Regions from separate parts of the Spirillospora sp. NPDC029432 genome, predicted to be linked through region 1. Evidence: predicted binding sites of a transcription regulator. Region 1 holds the regulator's gene; the other holds the start of a gene.
The links. The regulator HrcA, encoded in region 1, represses chaperone genes, less so after heat shock. The targets are predictions, from matches to a motif close to TTGGCACTCTCNNNNNGAGAGTGCCAA.
Positions count from the first base shown of each region.

Region 2: the regulator HrcA is predicted to act here: its motif matches at 3,659-3,685, upstream of AB0881_RS29590 (FmdB family zinc ribbon protein).

Region 1 covers NZ_JBEZWH010000003.1:102,654-109,742, reverse strand. The annotation lists gene AB0881_RS03240 (16S rRNA (uracil(1498)-N(3))-methyltransferase) at 1-47, opposite strand, end outside; gene dnaJ (molecular chaperone DnaJ) at 44-1,177, opposite strand; gene hrcA (heat-inducible transcriptional repressor HrcA) at 1,178-2,191, opposite strand; gene AB0881_RS03225 (DUF3097 domain-containing protein) at 2,334-3,200, shown strand; gene AB0881_RS03220 (DUF4870 domain-containing protein) at 3,276-3,899, shown strand; gene hemW (radical SAM family heme chaperone HemW) at 3,892-5,103, opposite strand; gene AB0881_RS03210 (hypothetical protein) at 5,142-5,582, opposite strand; gene AB0881_RS03205 (hypothetical protein) at 5,689-6,597, shown strand; gene AB0881_RS03200 (hypothetical protein) at 6,731-7,089, shown strand, end outside.
Region 2 covers NZ_JBEZWH010000048.1:43,442-50,530, reverse strand. The annotation lists gene AB0881_RS29615 (5-formyltetrahydrofolate cyclo-ligase) at 1-308, shown strand, start outside; gene AB0881_RS29610 (hypothetical protein) at 365-505, shown strand; gene AB0881_RS29605 (hypothetical protein) at 502-951, shown strand; gene AB0881_RS29600 (NAD(P)-dependent oxidoreductase) at 986-1,972, shown strand; gene AB0881_RS29595 (potassium/proton antiporter) at 2,079-3,563, shown strand; gene AB0881_RS29590 (FmdB family zinc ribbon protein) at 3,731-4,084, shown strand; gene AB0881_RS29585 (nitrate reductase molybdenum cofactor assembly chaperone) at 4,114-4,689, opposite strand; gene AB0881_RS29580 (MMPL family transporter) at 4,981-7,089, shown strand, end outside.

The sequences.
Region 1 (7,089 bases):
TCGCCTTCGAGGGCGGCCGGGCCGGCCAGGAACACCGGCGGGCTCACTGGTTGAAGACGTCCCGGAGCCTGGAGAACACGCTGCGCTGGCCCGGCGCGAACTTGCCCGGGGGCCGCTCCTCGCCGCGGAGCTTGGCCAGCCGGCGCAGCAGCTCCTCCTGCTCGTCGTCGAGCCGGTTCGGGGTCTCGACGTCGACATGGATCAGCAGGTCGCCGCGGCCGCTCTCGTTGAGGTGCCGCACGCCCCGCCCGTACAGGGTGATGACCTGGCCGGACTGGGTGCCGGGCTTGATGTCGACCTCCTCGGCGCCGTCCAGGGTCTCGATCGTGACGTTGGTGCCGAGCGCCGCGGCGGTCATCGGGATCTCGACCGTGCAGTGCAGGTCGTCGCCCTCCCGCTCGAAGATCTCGTGCGGCTTCTCCACGATCTCCAGGAAGAGGTCGCCGGGCGGGCCGCCGCCGGGACCGACCTCGCCCTCGCCGGCGAGCTGGATGTGGATGCCGTTCTCCACCCCGGCCGGGATCTTGACCTTGACGGTGCGGCGGGTGCGGACCCGGCCGTCGCCCGAGCACTCCGGGCACGGGGTCCGGATCACGCTGCCGAAGCCGCCGCACTGCGGGCAGGGCCGGGCCGTCATGACCTGGCCGAGGAACGAGCGCTGCACCTGCTGCACCTCGCCGCGCCCGTGGCAGGTGTCGCAGGTGTCGGGGTGCGTGCCGGGCGCGCAGCCCGAGCCGGTGCACGTCGTGCACGCCACCGCCGTGTCGACGGTCAGCTCGCGGGTGGTGCCGAACGCCGTCTCGTCCAGGCCGAGCTCGACCCGGAGGGTGGCGTTGCGGCCGCGGCGGGCCCGGGTGCGGGGGCCGCGCGAGGCGGCCGTGCCGAAGAACGCGTCCATGATGTCGCTGAACGGGAACCCGGCGCCGCCGAAGCCGCCGGCGCCCGCCCCCGCGCCGCCGGGCGCGAACGGGTCGGCGCCCAGGTCGTACATCTCGCGCTTCTTGGGGTCGGAGAGCACCTCGTAGGCCTGGGTGATCTCCTTGAACCGCTCCTGGGTCTCCGGATCCGGGTTGACGTCCGGGTGGAGTTCCCGGGCGAGCCGGCGGTAGGCCTTCTTGACCTCGTCCGGGCTGGCGTCGCGGCGGACGCCGAGGGTCGCGTAGTAGTCGTTGGCCACTTACGACCCCGCCAGGATCTGTCCGACGTAGCGTGCCACTGCCCGTACCGCTCCCATCGTGCCGGGGTAATCCATGCGTGTCGGCCCGAGCACTCCCAGCCGGGCCAGGGTCATGTCGCCGACGCCGTAATCGGCGACGACCACGGAGGTGGATCGGAGCCCCTCGTCGGGGTTCTCGGTGCCGATCCGCACCGTAACTGTAGAGGAGTCGCCGGTCTCCCCGAGCAGCCGCATGAGGACGACCTGCTCCTCCAGCGCCTCCAGCACCTCGCGCAGGCTCTTGGAGAAGTCCACGGCGGCGAGGTTGGCGGCGCCGGCGAAGACGATCTTCTCGTCGTGCTTCTCCACCAGCGTCTCCAGCAGGACCGAGAGCACGGCCGCCAGGACCGGCCTCTCCTCGGGCTGGACCCGGTCGGGGAGGTCGGCGACCGCGCTGGGGACCTCGCCGAGCCCGCACCCGTCGAGGCATGTGTTGAGCAACGCCCGCAGGTGCCCGATCGATTCCTCGGACAGCTCGTTCGGGGTCTCGATCATGCGCTGCTCGACCCGGCCGGTGTCGGTGATCAGCACCAGCAGCAGCCGGCGGGACGCCACCGGGACCAGCTCCACGTGCTGGACGGCCGAGCGGGTGAGCGAGGGGTACTGCACCACCGCCACCTGGCGGGTCAGCTGCGCCAGCAGCCGCACGGTGCGGCCCACGACGTCGTCGAGGTCGTACGCGCCGCTGAGGAACGTCTCGATCGCGCGGCGCTCGGCGCCCGACAGCGGCTTGATCGTGGACAGCCGGTCGACGAACAGCCGGTAGCCCTTGTCGGTGGGGACGCGGCCCGCGCTGGTGTGCGGCTGGTGGATGTACCCCTGCTCCTCCAGCACGGCCATGTCGTTGCGGATCGTGGCCGAGGACACGCCCAGGTTGTGCCGGTCCACCAAGGCCTTGGAGCCCACCGGCTCGTTGGTGGAGACGTAGTCCTCGACTATGGCCCGCAGGACCGCGAGTTTCCTGTCGTCGAGCACGTGGTCACCTCCTCTGCCCCCGTGCTGATACTCGTGCTGCAACTCGTACTGGCACTCAATACTTCCGAGTGCCAAGTGTACGGCCAGCCGAGCCGAGTTCGGAGGTGCCGGCGTCCCCCCGTGCTCGTTAGAGTGCCTGAGCGTGCGCAGTAAGGACTATGGCGACGACGTTCTGGCAGGGGATCTGCGGCGGCGGGGCGGCCGCCGGGTCCCGAAGACGGAGGTCCCGGAGGTCCCGGCCGAGCCGGGGCTGGTGGCGGAGGACCCCGGCAGCGGATTCTGCGGCGCGGTCGTGGGCTGCGACAAGTTCGGCGTGACGCTGGAGGACCGGTTCGGCAGGCGGCGGGTGTTCCCGCTGGTCAAGGCGGGCTTCCTGATCGACGGGAGGCCGGTGACGCTCGTCCGGCCCGTCCCGTCCGGGAACGGCGGGACCGGGAACGGCGGGGCCGGGGCCGCGGCGCGGTCGGCGTCCGGGTCGATCGCCGTGCGGGGGCTGCGCGCGCGGGTGGCCAAGGAGAGCCGCATCTACGTGGAGGGCGTGCACGACGCCGAGCTGGTCGAGAAGATCTGGGGCCACGACCTGCGCGTGGAGGGCGTCGTCGTGGAGTACCTGGAGGGCGTCGACGACCTGCCCGCCATCGTCGAGGAGTTCGCGCCGGGCCCGGGACGCCGGCTGGGCGTGCTCGTCGACCACCTGGTGGAGGGCTCCAAGGAGAGCCGCATCGCCGCCCGGGTCTCCTCCCCCCATGTGCTGATCACCGGGCATCCGTACATCGACGTCTGGGAGGCGGTGAAGCCGGCGGCGGTCGGGATTTCCGCCTGGCCTCGCGTGCCCCGCGGCGTACCCTGGAAGGAAGGGGTGCTCACCGCGCTCGGCTGGGGGGACGACGTGCGTGCCGGATGGAAGCGGATCCTCGGCTCGGTGACCACCTACACCGACCTCGAACCCGCCCTCCTCGGCCGGGTCGAGGAGCTCATCGACTTCGTCACCGCCCCCGAGGAGAGCTGAGGCCCCTTCCCCTTCCCGCGTCCGTCCGCTCCCCGCCAGACCGCGTCCGCCAGCGTCCCGACAGAGGAGCACACGATGTCGTACGGCCCTCCGGAACAACCCGATCACGGACAGCAGCCCCAGCAACAGCAGCAGCCCGGGTACGGCCAGGACCCCGGCTACGGACAGCACCCCGGGTACGGCACCCAGCCCGGCTACGGGCAGGCCCCCGGTTACGACCAGCAGGGATACGGGCAGCAGTACGGGCAACCCGGGTACGCGCAGCCGGGTTACGGGCAGGCGCCCGGGTACGGCCAGCAGCCCGGATACGGCGGGCAGATGCAGCCGTACGGGGCGCCCGGATACGGCCAGTACGGTCCCGGCCAGCCGACCCCGGACGAGCGCCAGTGGGCGCTGATGGCCCATCTCGGGCAGCTGCTCCTGGGGTTCCTCGCCCCGCTGCTGGTCTACCTGATCAAGAAGGACGAGTCGGCGTTCCTGCGGCACCACGGCGCCCAGGGCCTCAACCTCGCGATCAGCCAGTACGTGTACCTCATGGTCAACATCGTGCTAAGCGTCGTCACGCTCGGCATCTGGCTGCTCCCGACGATCGCGCTGGGCATCGCGCAGCTGGTCTACCTGATCCTGGCCGCGGTGGCCGGGAACCGCGGGGAGTGGTACCGGTTCCCGGCGTTCATGGCCTGGCCCATGATCAAGTGAGGTCGCGGACGACCGCGTCGGCGAGCAGCCGGCCGCGCCGGGTCAGCACGGCGCGGCCGGCCTCCTCGTAGGCTCCCGTTTCGACCAGGCCGTCGGCGATCGCCCGCCGTACGGCCGCCGCGTCCAGCAGTTCCGCCGGGCAGCCGTCCGCCAGGCGGAGTTCCAGCATGACGCGCTCGATGCGGCGGTCCTCGTCGTCCAGGATCTCGCGCGCGTGCGCGGGCGTGACCCGCTCCGCGAGGCGCGCGGCGTACGCGGCGGGGTGCTTGACGTTCCACCAGCGGGTCCCGCCCACGTGGCTGTGCGCGCCGGGGCCGACGCCCCACCAGTCGGCCCCCGTCCAGTACAGGAGGTTGTGCCGGCATGCGGCCGCGGGCCCGGTGGCCCAGTTGGAGATCTCGTACCAGCGCAGGCCGCGGGCGCTCAGCAGCTCGTCCGCCATCAGGTAGCGGTCGGCCATCGCGTCGTCGTCGGGCGCGGCCAGCTCGCCGCGGCGCACGCGGGCGGCCAGGCGGGTCCCCTCCTCCACGATGAGGGCGTACGCGGACACGTGGTCGGGTTCGGACTCCAGGGCCGCCTCCAGGGAGGCCCTCCAGTCGTCGTCGCTCTCTCCGGGGGTGCCGTAGATGAGGTCGAGGTTGATGTGCTCGAAGCCCGCCTCACGGGTCCAGTCCACGACCTGCGGCACGCGCCCGGGCGTGTGGGTGCGGTCCAGGACGGCCAGGACGTGCTCGCGCGCGCTCTGCATGCCGTACGAGACGCGCGTGAACCCGGCCTCGCGCAACCGGCCGAGGTAGCGGGCGTCCACCGACTCGGGGTTGGCCTCCGTGGTGACCTCCGCGCCGGGGGCCAGCCCGAACTCCGCGTCGATGGCGCCCAGGACGCGCCCGAGGTCCTCCGGAGGGAGCAGGGTCGGCGTGCCCCCTCCGACGAACACCGTCTCCACCGGCAGATCCGCGTCGCCCAGTACACGCCGGGCCAGGCGGACCTCCTCGATCGCCGTGTCCGCGTACGAGTCCCTGCTCGCCCCGGGCCCGAGCTCCGTCGCCGTGTAGGTGTTGAAGTCGCAGTAGCCGCACCGCGTCACGCAGAACGGCACGTGCACGTAGAACGCGAACGGCCGTTCCCCCAGCCCCTTGAGGGACGCGGGGGGCAGCGCCCCGTCGGCGGGTACGGGGTCACCATCAGGCAGGGTCGAGGGCACCCCTCAAGTCTGCCGTGCGACCCGGCCTGCTCCGTCCGTCAGCCGCGGCGCAGCTTGTCGCGCAGCCAGCCGGGGATGTGCTCCTCGGTACGCGGGAAGCGCTCCAGGTCCAGGGCGTACGCGGACGCCTTCAGCGGCGGCGTGAACTCCGGCTCGCCGTCGTAGTCGAACTCGGCGCTGAAGCGGCCGCCGCGCTCCACCCGCAGGCGGGCGGTGAACCACGCCCCCTTGCCCCGCCGGTACATCGCCCGGCGCAGCTCGTCCATCTTGCCGACCGCCTGGCCGGGCGGGGTCGCCGTGCGCGTGGCGCCCGCCGCGTCCACCACCTCGAACGACACGCTGTCGATGCCGATTGTCGCGCGGAACTCGAACCCGAGCCGCTCCCAGCCGGCGGGCGCGGCGGAACGCAGCGCGCGGACGGCGCCGTTCACCACGGCCCGCTCCTTCGGAGACTGCAGGACCTGCTCGGAGTTGGCCACGGACGAACCTCCGGAACGGAAAAGGCGACGGCCTCCTGACCGTACCGACGACCCGGCGGCCCGGACCATGCGGCGGCGCCCGTGTCGCGCCGATAGAGTCGTCCGAGTGGGTGATCAGGGGGCTGCCGGCGAGGGAACGGTGCGTTACGGGCGGGTTCCCGCGCGCGTGCTGCTGAACGGCGAGGCGGACGGCTGGCACTACACGGTCGTCGACCAGCACGGGGACGAGCAGCGCGTCCCCCTGTGCGGCCCCGGCGTCCGCTGGCAGGCGCCGCAGGGCCGGCGCCGCGACGACCCCGAGCCCCCATGGTGGCGGCGCCATCTGGACGAGACTGCCGAGGCGCTGCGCGGCCTCATCGGCCGGGCGCTCACCGACCGCACGTTCGCCGAGCTGGGCTCCGAAGCCGAGATCACGTGGTTCGCCGTGGCGGAGCCGGCCCGGTGGGAGGGGCTCGTCACGCTGCGGGAGGCCGATCCGGCGCGCTTCCCCGGCAAGGTGCCGCCGTTCGTGGTGACGTTCGAGCCCGGACGCGGCGCCCTGCTCCCCGGCGCGCACCTGCTCTTCTCCACTCTCGCCGCCGACGCCTGGACGACGCTCGCCGCCGTCTCCGAACGCTGCCGCACGCCCGCGCCCAAGGAGTCGTTCCTGTGCGGGTATACCGGCCATCGCAGCGTCCGCGTCGGCAGGGGCAGCCTGGACGTCTCCACCCAGCGCGGGGACGACGGCGCCGAGCGGATCGCCGAGATCCACACCGCGCGCGAGGCCGGGTGGAGCGGCAATCCCGAGCTGCGGCCGCGGCTGGACGGCATCGACCTGCTGGACGAGCCGGCCGGGGACGTCGTCGCGCTCTTCCGCGACCTCGGCCACGAGGTGGTCTCCTGGGGCCGGAGCGGCTTCCGGGTGCCCCAGGCGGGCCTGACCCTCCACCGGGGCTCCGAGGGGCCGTCTGAGCGCTTCTCGGGCGCGTCCCTGGCCCTGCCGTCCGCCCTCGCCTCCCTGTACCTGCGGCGCTGACGCGGCCTTTTCCGGACGTACCGTCGCCCATCGGGACTTTCCGCCGTTCCGGTGACCTCGATCATCGCCCCGACACCCACGGGGGACCCGTTCGTCACCGGAACGCAATCCCGGTTCCCTAGGTTCGCGGGCCATGAGAGCCCGTGCGCGCGCCACCGCCCTCACCCTCGCGCTCGGCGGCATCCCCCTCGCCGCCGTGTCCCCCGCCGCCCCCGCGCAGGCGTCGCCGCCGCCCGGCGGCCTCGTCGTCGAACGCGGCGGCCCGGCCCGGACGGTCGCGTTCACGGCCGCCCGCGACGGCGAGGCGGTCATCGGCCTCACGGCCGCCGCCCCCGGCGTCTCCTGGGCCCGCCGGGGCGCCGAGGCCGCCGTCGTGGCGGTGGGCGTGGACGGCCGCCACGTCACCGACCTCGTTGTCCCGGGAGCGGACCCCACCCCGCGCAGCCTGGGACTCGGCCGCGTCGGCAAGGGCCCGCACAAGGTGACCCTGCG
Region 2 (7,089 bases), on a different contig from region 1:
AGGGGCCCGACTCGCTGGTCCCGGGCCCGCACGGGCTGCTGGAGCCGGCCGAGCCGCCGCGGGGGCCGGCGGCGGTGGCGAGCGCGGACGCGGTCTTGGCGCCGGCGCTGGCGGTCGACCGCGAGGGGGTGCGGCTCGGGCGCGGCGGCGGGTCGTACGACCGGGCGCTGGCCAGAGTCGGTCCGGCGATTCTGACCGTCGGTCTGATATATGACCATGAACTGGTCGACGAGCTGCCCGCCGAGCCGCACGACCAGCGCGTGCGGGCCGCCGTGACCCCTTCGGGCGGCTTCGTACGGCTGTCCTGACGTTCGTCGGCCGCAGTGCGGGCACCGCCGCGCCGACCTCTCCCGCGGAGGTCCCGTTGCGTTCACTCTCCCTGCGGCTGCTCGCCGTGTCGGGCGCCTTGGCCGCGCTCGGCGGTTCCCTGGCCGCGTGCGGCTGTGCCGAGGAGCCGGCCAAGGGGCCCGGCGAGCCGTCCGCGTCCGCCGAGGCGGCGGCGTGACGTACTCCCGTACCACCAAGGCCCTGACCCTGGTCCCGGCCGCGCAGGGACGGCCGGTCCTGGCCGCCGACCCGGACTTCCGCGCCGCCGCCGGCTGCCTGGGGCCGGCCGTCGCCGCGTACATCTCGCGCCGCGAGGGCGATCCGGACCTCGTCGCGACCGGCTACCAGGGCCGTACGGCGGCCGACGCGCGGGAGGTCATGTGCGTCAAGGTCGCCGGGAACGACGCGACCGCGGCGGTCGCGAAGCTGAAGGAGACGGTGGGCTCGGGCAAGTCCCAGAACGGCGGGCGGCCATGGGCCGAGCTCCTCCCCGGCGCCGCGGTCGAGAGCGCGGGGCCGGGCCTCGTACGGCTGACCGCCCGACCCCGGACGGACGGCGGCGCGCGCCAGGGCGTGCTGCTCACGGCGGCCTTCCGCGGGGACCTGCCGGACTGGCGCCCGTAGGCTTCCCCCACACCGGCTGATTCAGGAGGTTTCGATGGCGGCACCGTGGCGGATCCTGACCCTGTCCCCGCTCGGCAAGGACCTGGTGAGCGGGCTGCTGGCGCCCGTCGGCGACGCCGTCGACCTGGACTTCCCGGCCGCCCGCGACCGGGACGCGCTGCTCGCGGCGCTGCCGGACGCCGAGATCGTGATCGGCGACTACACCGGCCTGCTCGCCCTGGACGCGGAGGCGGTCGCGGCGGCGCCGAGGCTGGCGTTCGTGCAGATGCCCAGCGTGGGGACCGACAGCCTGGACGTGGAGGCGCTGACCGCCGCGGGCGTGCCGGTGGCCAACACCGCCGGCGCGAACGCCCGCGCGGTCGCGGAGTGGGCGGTGGGCGCGGCGTTCGCGCTCTGCCGGCAGCTGGCCTGGGGCGACCGCGGCGTCCGGGCGGGCGGGTGGCCGCAGCGGGAGCTGATCGCGCGCGGCACCCGGGAGATCCACGCGCAGCGCGTCGGGATCGTCGGGTACGGCGCGATCGGCGCCGAGGCGGCGCGGCTGTTCGGGGCCCTGGGCTGCGCGGTGTCGTACTGGTCGCGGCGGCGCCGGCCCGAGGCGGCCGCGACGTACCGGGAGCTGGACGACCTGCTCGCCGCGTCCGACATCCTCGTGCTCGCCGTGCCGCTGACCACCGAGACCACCGGGCTGCTGGACGGGCGGCTGGACCTGCTGCCGGAGAACGCGCTGCTGGTGAACGTGGCGCGCGGCGGGGTCGTGTCGGACGCCGCGGTGCTGGCGGCGCTGGAGTCGGGCCGGCTGGCGGGGGCCGCGCTGGACGTGTTCGAGCGGGAGCCGCCGGCGGTGGACCATCCGCTGCGGTCGCGCGAAGACGTGCTGCTGTCGCCGCATGCGGCCGGTGCCACGGGGCAGTCACAGCTCAACATCGTCTCGGCGGTGCGGGACAACGTCATCGCCGCCGTTCAGGGACACGATGTGACAAATGTGGTAAACGGCTTGAGTTCGCAGGTCACACGCCGTTGACAACATCCTGACAGGTATCCGACTCACAGCTTAAGTTATGTGAGTCGCGCATGTATCTGTAGGATCCCTAAACGATCAGCTTCCACGGCCCCGCGAAGGGTGGGATGTGCATCTCGACATCTGGCTACTCCTCGGCGCCAGCCTCGTACTCTGCGCGATCGTCGCCGTGCGGCTCTCGCACCGGGCCGGCCTGCCGACCCTGCTCGCCTACATGGGCATCGGGCTGTTCATCGGCGAGGGCGGCCCGTTCCACATCAACTTCGACAACGCCGAGCTGGCCGAGACGCTGGGGCTGGCGGCCCTCGTCCTGATCCTGGCCGAGGGCGGCGTCACCACCAACTGGCGGCACGTGCGCCCGGCGGTCCCCGCCGCGATCGCGGTGTCCACGATCGGCACCCTGATCAGCATCGTGGTGGTCGCGGCCGCCGCCGGCCTGCTGCTCGGCATGGACTGGCGGCTGGCGTTCCTGCTCGCCGCCGTGCTGGCCCCCACCGACGCCGCCGCGGTGTTCTCCGTCCTGCGCCGGCTCCCCCTGCCGTCCCGGCTGACCGGCCTGCTGGAGGCCGAGTCGGGCTTCAACGACGCCCCCGTCGTGATCGTGGTGATCACGCTCAGCATGCACGCGGGCATGCCGAACCTCGTCGAGCTGGCCGCGCTGATGGTCTACGAGCTGGTCGCCGGCGCGCTGGTCGGCGTCGCGATCGGCTGGCTGGGCGCCGCGGCGCTGCGCCGGATGGCGCTGCCCGCCTCCGGCCTCTACCCGATCGCCGTGCTGTCGCTGGCCGTCGGCTCGTACGGCGCGGCGGCGCTGCTGCACGCCAGCGGCTTCCTCGCGGTGTACGTGAGCGCGCTCGTCCTCGGCAACTCCCGGCTGCCGCACCGGCCCGCGACCCGCGGCTTCGCCGAGGGCATCGGCTGGCTCGCCCAGATCGGCGTGTTCGTCCTGCTCGGGCTGCTGGCCTCCCCCAGCGAGCTGCCCGACCACCTGCTGCCCGCACTGATCATCGGGTTCGTGCTGCTGCTGGTCGCCCGGCCGGTGTCGGTGCTGCTGTCCACGGTCGGCTTCGGGCTGTCGCTCGGCGAGAAGATGTTCGCCTCCTGGGCCGGGCTGCGCGGCGCCGTGCCGATCGTGCTGGCCACCATCCCGATGGTGGCCGAGGTCCCCGGCTCGGACGAGCTGTTCGCGATCGTCTTCAACATCGTCGTGCTGTTCACCGCGCTCCAGGGCCCCACGCTGCCGCTGGCCGCCCGGCTGTGCCGGCTGGAGTCCGACAACGGCGCCCGCGAGCTGAACGTGGAGGCCGCGCCGCTGGAGGAGCTGCACGCCGACCTGCTGGAGGTCCGGGTCCCGCCCGACTCGCGGCTGAACGGCGTGGAGATCTTCGAGCTGCGGCTGCCGCAGGGCGCCTCGATCACCCTGGTCGTCCGGGACGGCGCCAGCTTCGTCCCGGAGAACACCACCTCGCTGCGCGGCGGGGACACCCTGCTGGTCGTCACGACCGAGGAGGCGCGGACCGCGGCCGAGCGGCGGCTGCGGGCGGTCAGCCGGCGCGGCAAGCTGGCCGGCTGGTTCGGCGAGACCGGCGCGTGACCGGCCGATGGGCCCGCGGGAGGGGCGGTGGAAGGACCTGCGAAGGGCTTGGGAACATCCCCGCGACGAAACATGTTCCTAGATCCGGGTACCATCTAGCAGTCGTTCGGTATGAGTGCCAGCCGCGACCATCGGGAACGGCAGGGCGAAGTCAGCGAGGAGGAACCGTGCCGACGTATCAGTACGTTTGCACCGAGTGCGGCGAACCCTTGGAGGTCGTGCAGAAGTTCAGCGATGACACGCTGACCGAGTGCCCGGCGTGCAGCGGGCGGCTCCGCAAGGTCTTCTCGGCCGCCGGCATCATCTTCAAGGGCTCGGGCTTCTACCGCACCGACAGCCGCGGCTCCGGCTCGACGTCGTCCGCGACCTCGTCGTCGTCCGCGTCGGGCTCGTCGGGCTCGTCGTCGTCCGGGGACTCCGGCAAGTCGGACTCGGCGTCGTCGTCTTCGTCGTCGTCGACGTCCTCGGCCTCGTCGTCGAGCACCTCCTCGTCGAGCACGTCCTCCGAGAAGGTCGCCTGACCCGCTGAAACCCCGGCACGGCCGGAGGATCACACGTTGATGATCCTCCGGCCTTCGTCATGCCCCCGCACCCTCGCGGGCCGCCGCGCGCTCGCGGCGCTCGTCGCCGGGGCCGGGGCCGGGGGTACGGGCGGGGCCAGGGTGGCCCGGACGGCCGCCACGGGCACGGCGTACGGCGTCCCGGCGGACTCCAGCGTCTCGTGGAGCAGTTCCAGCGCGGCCCGGTGCTCCCGCAGCGGCCAGTCGTCCGCGCAGAGCGCCGCGTACTCCAGCAGGCTCGGCAGCGAATCCTCCGCCTCGTCCTCGAAATCGCACCCCGCCGCCTCGTAGAGGGCGGCCAGCCGCTCCCGCACCGACCGCCGCCGCGCCTCGTCGTCGTACTTCGTGAGGAGGAGGCGGCCCTCGCGGCATATCTCCAGGTAGTGCACGACCATCCGGATCGGCGGCGTCCGGTCCACATGGTCCAGGAAGGCGTCCAGGCAGCGCCGCGCCGCCCCGTCCGGCAGGTCGGCGACCGCCGCCCGCAGCATCGGGCGCCGGTCGTAGAAGCGCTGGTCGGGGTACATGAGCAGCAGCGAGGCCGCTCGCCACACCACGAAGTCCACCGGTCCCCCGTAACCCCCGCGCGGTCGGTCAGTGATCGCTGGGTTGGACGGAGGGGCGGGCGCCGCCGTTCCCTACTTCTCAGGCACGAGGCGGATCCCCCGGTATGACCCCACGGGCGTAGAGGCGCTCACATCCTCCGCTGGACGCGCGGGGCGATATGCCGCGGTGACGATGAGACCGCACGCCGACGACGGCGCGGCAAAGTCGAGATAGTACTTGACAAGTCTCGATTACCGAGAGACTCTTCCCTCCAACGCGATATGTCTCGAATGATCCTGGGGAGCGGATTCATGAGCGCATCAAGTCCCGCACCGCCCGGTGCGGCACCGCAGACACGAACCTGGGCCCACCGGCTCGCCGCACTGATCTCCGGCCGCCGCACCAAGTGGGCCGTCCTCGCCTTCTGGGTGGTGCTCCTGGCCGCTCTCGGCCCGCTCGCCGGCCGGCTCGGCGACGTCGAGGAGAACGACTCCGCCGCCTGGCTCCCCGGCGGAGCCGAGTCCACGCAGGTCGTCGAGCTGCAGGAGCGGTTCCGCAAGGACGAGACGATGCTCGCGGTCATCGTCTACGAGCGCTCCGGCGGCATCACGGCGGCCGACCAGTCCAAGGCGAGGGCCGATCTCGGACAGTTGGCCCAGTTGCCCGGCGCGCAGCAGCCGCAGGGCCCGTTCCCGTCCAAGGACGGGAAGGCGCTCCAGACGCTCGTGCCGCTGACCGACGTCGACGTCATCAAGGCCGTCGACGACGCCCGCGACCTCGCCAAGCGCGGCCCGCCCGGGCTGTCCGCGCACGTCACCGGCCCCGCCGGCGGCGGCGCCGACATGATCAAGGTCTTCGAGACCATCGACGGCTTCCTGCTGCTCGCCGCCGGCGGCGTCGTGATCGTGCTGCTGCTGTTCATCTACCGCAGCCCGATGCTGTGGTTCGTCCCGGTGCTGAGCGCGCTGGTCGCCCTCGGCCTCGCCCAGTCGATGGTCTACCTGCTGGCCAAGTACGCCGACCTGACCGTGAACGGGCAGAGCTCCGGCATCCTGACCGTCCTCGTCTTCGGCGTGGCCACCGACTACGCCCTCCTCCTGGTGGCCCGCTACCGCGAGGAACTGCACCGCCACCGCGACCGGCACGAGGCGATGGCGTACGCGCTGCACCGCGCCGGCCCCGCCATCATCGCCTCCGCCGCCACCGTCGCGGTCGGGCTGCTGTGCCTGCTGTTCGCCGACATGAACTCCACCGCCGGCATGGGCCCCGTGGCCGCCGCCGGCGTGATCATGGCGCTGGCCTCGATGACCACCCTGCTCCCCGCTCTCCTGGTCATCTTCGGCCGCTGGCTGTTCTGGCCGCTGGTCCCCCGCTACGACGAGAAGTACCTGGCCCCCGAGGCGTACGAGGCCGAGCACGGCGTCTGGAGCCGCATCGCCCGGCTCGTCAGCGCCCACCCGCGCGCGATCTGGGCGGTCACCTCGATCGGCCTGATCGCCATGACGCTCGGGCTCGGCTCGCTGAAGGCGGACGGCCTCTCCGACGCCGGCCAGTTCGTCGACAGGCCCGACTCGATCGCCGGCGCCGAGGCCGTCGGCCGGCACTTCCCGGCCGGCTCCGGATCGCCCGCGGTCGTGATCGCCAAGGCGCCCGCCGCCGGGCAGGTCGCCGCCGCGATCCGCGGCACCGACGGCGTCGCCCAGGTCGGCGAGCCCGTCACCGCCGCCGGATACGTCCAGTACGAGGCCACCCTGCGCGACCCGGCCGACGGCGAGGCCGCGCGGCACACGATCGACCGGCTCCGCACCGCCGTCCACGCCGTACCGGACGCCGAGGCCAAGGTCGGCGGCACCACCGCCACCACGCTCGACATCATGCGGGCCTCCGACCGCGACAACAAGGTGATCATCCCGATCGTGCTGGCGGTCGTGTTCCTCATCCTCGTCGCGCTGCTCCGCGCGCTGGTGGCGCCGCTGCTGATGATGGGCTCGGTCGTGCTGTCGTTCCTGGCCTCGCTGGGCGCCTGCGCGCTGATCTTCCAGCACGTGTTCGGCTTCGAGGGCACCGACGCCGGGTTCCCGCTGCTGGCGTTCATCTTCCTGGTGGCGCTGGGCGTGGACTACAACATCTTCCTGATGCACCGCGTCCGCGAGGAGTCCCAGTCCCTCGGCACCCGGCGCGGCGTGATCCGCGGCCTCACCGTCACCGGCGGCGTGATCACCTCGGCCGGCGTGGTGCTGGCGGCCACCTTCGCCGCCCTGGCCACGCTGCCGCTGGTGAGCCTGGCCGAGATGGGGTTCGTGGTCGCCTTCGGCGTCCTGCTCGACACCGTCATCGTCCGGTCGCTGCTGCTCCCGGCCCTGTCGTTCGACATCGGCCGGCGGATCTGGTCGCCGAGCCGGCTGGCCAAGGAGGAGGAG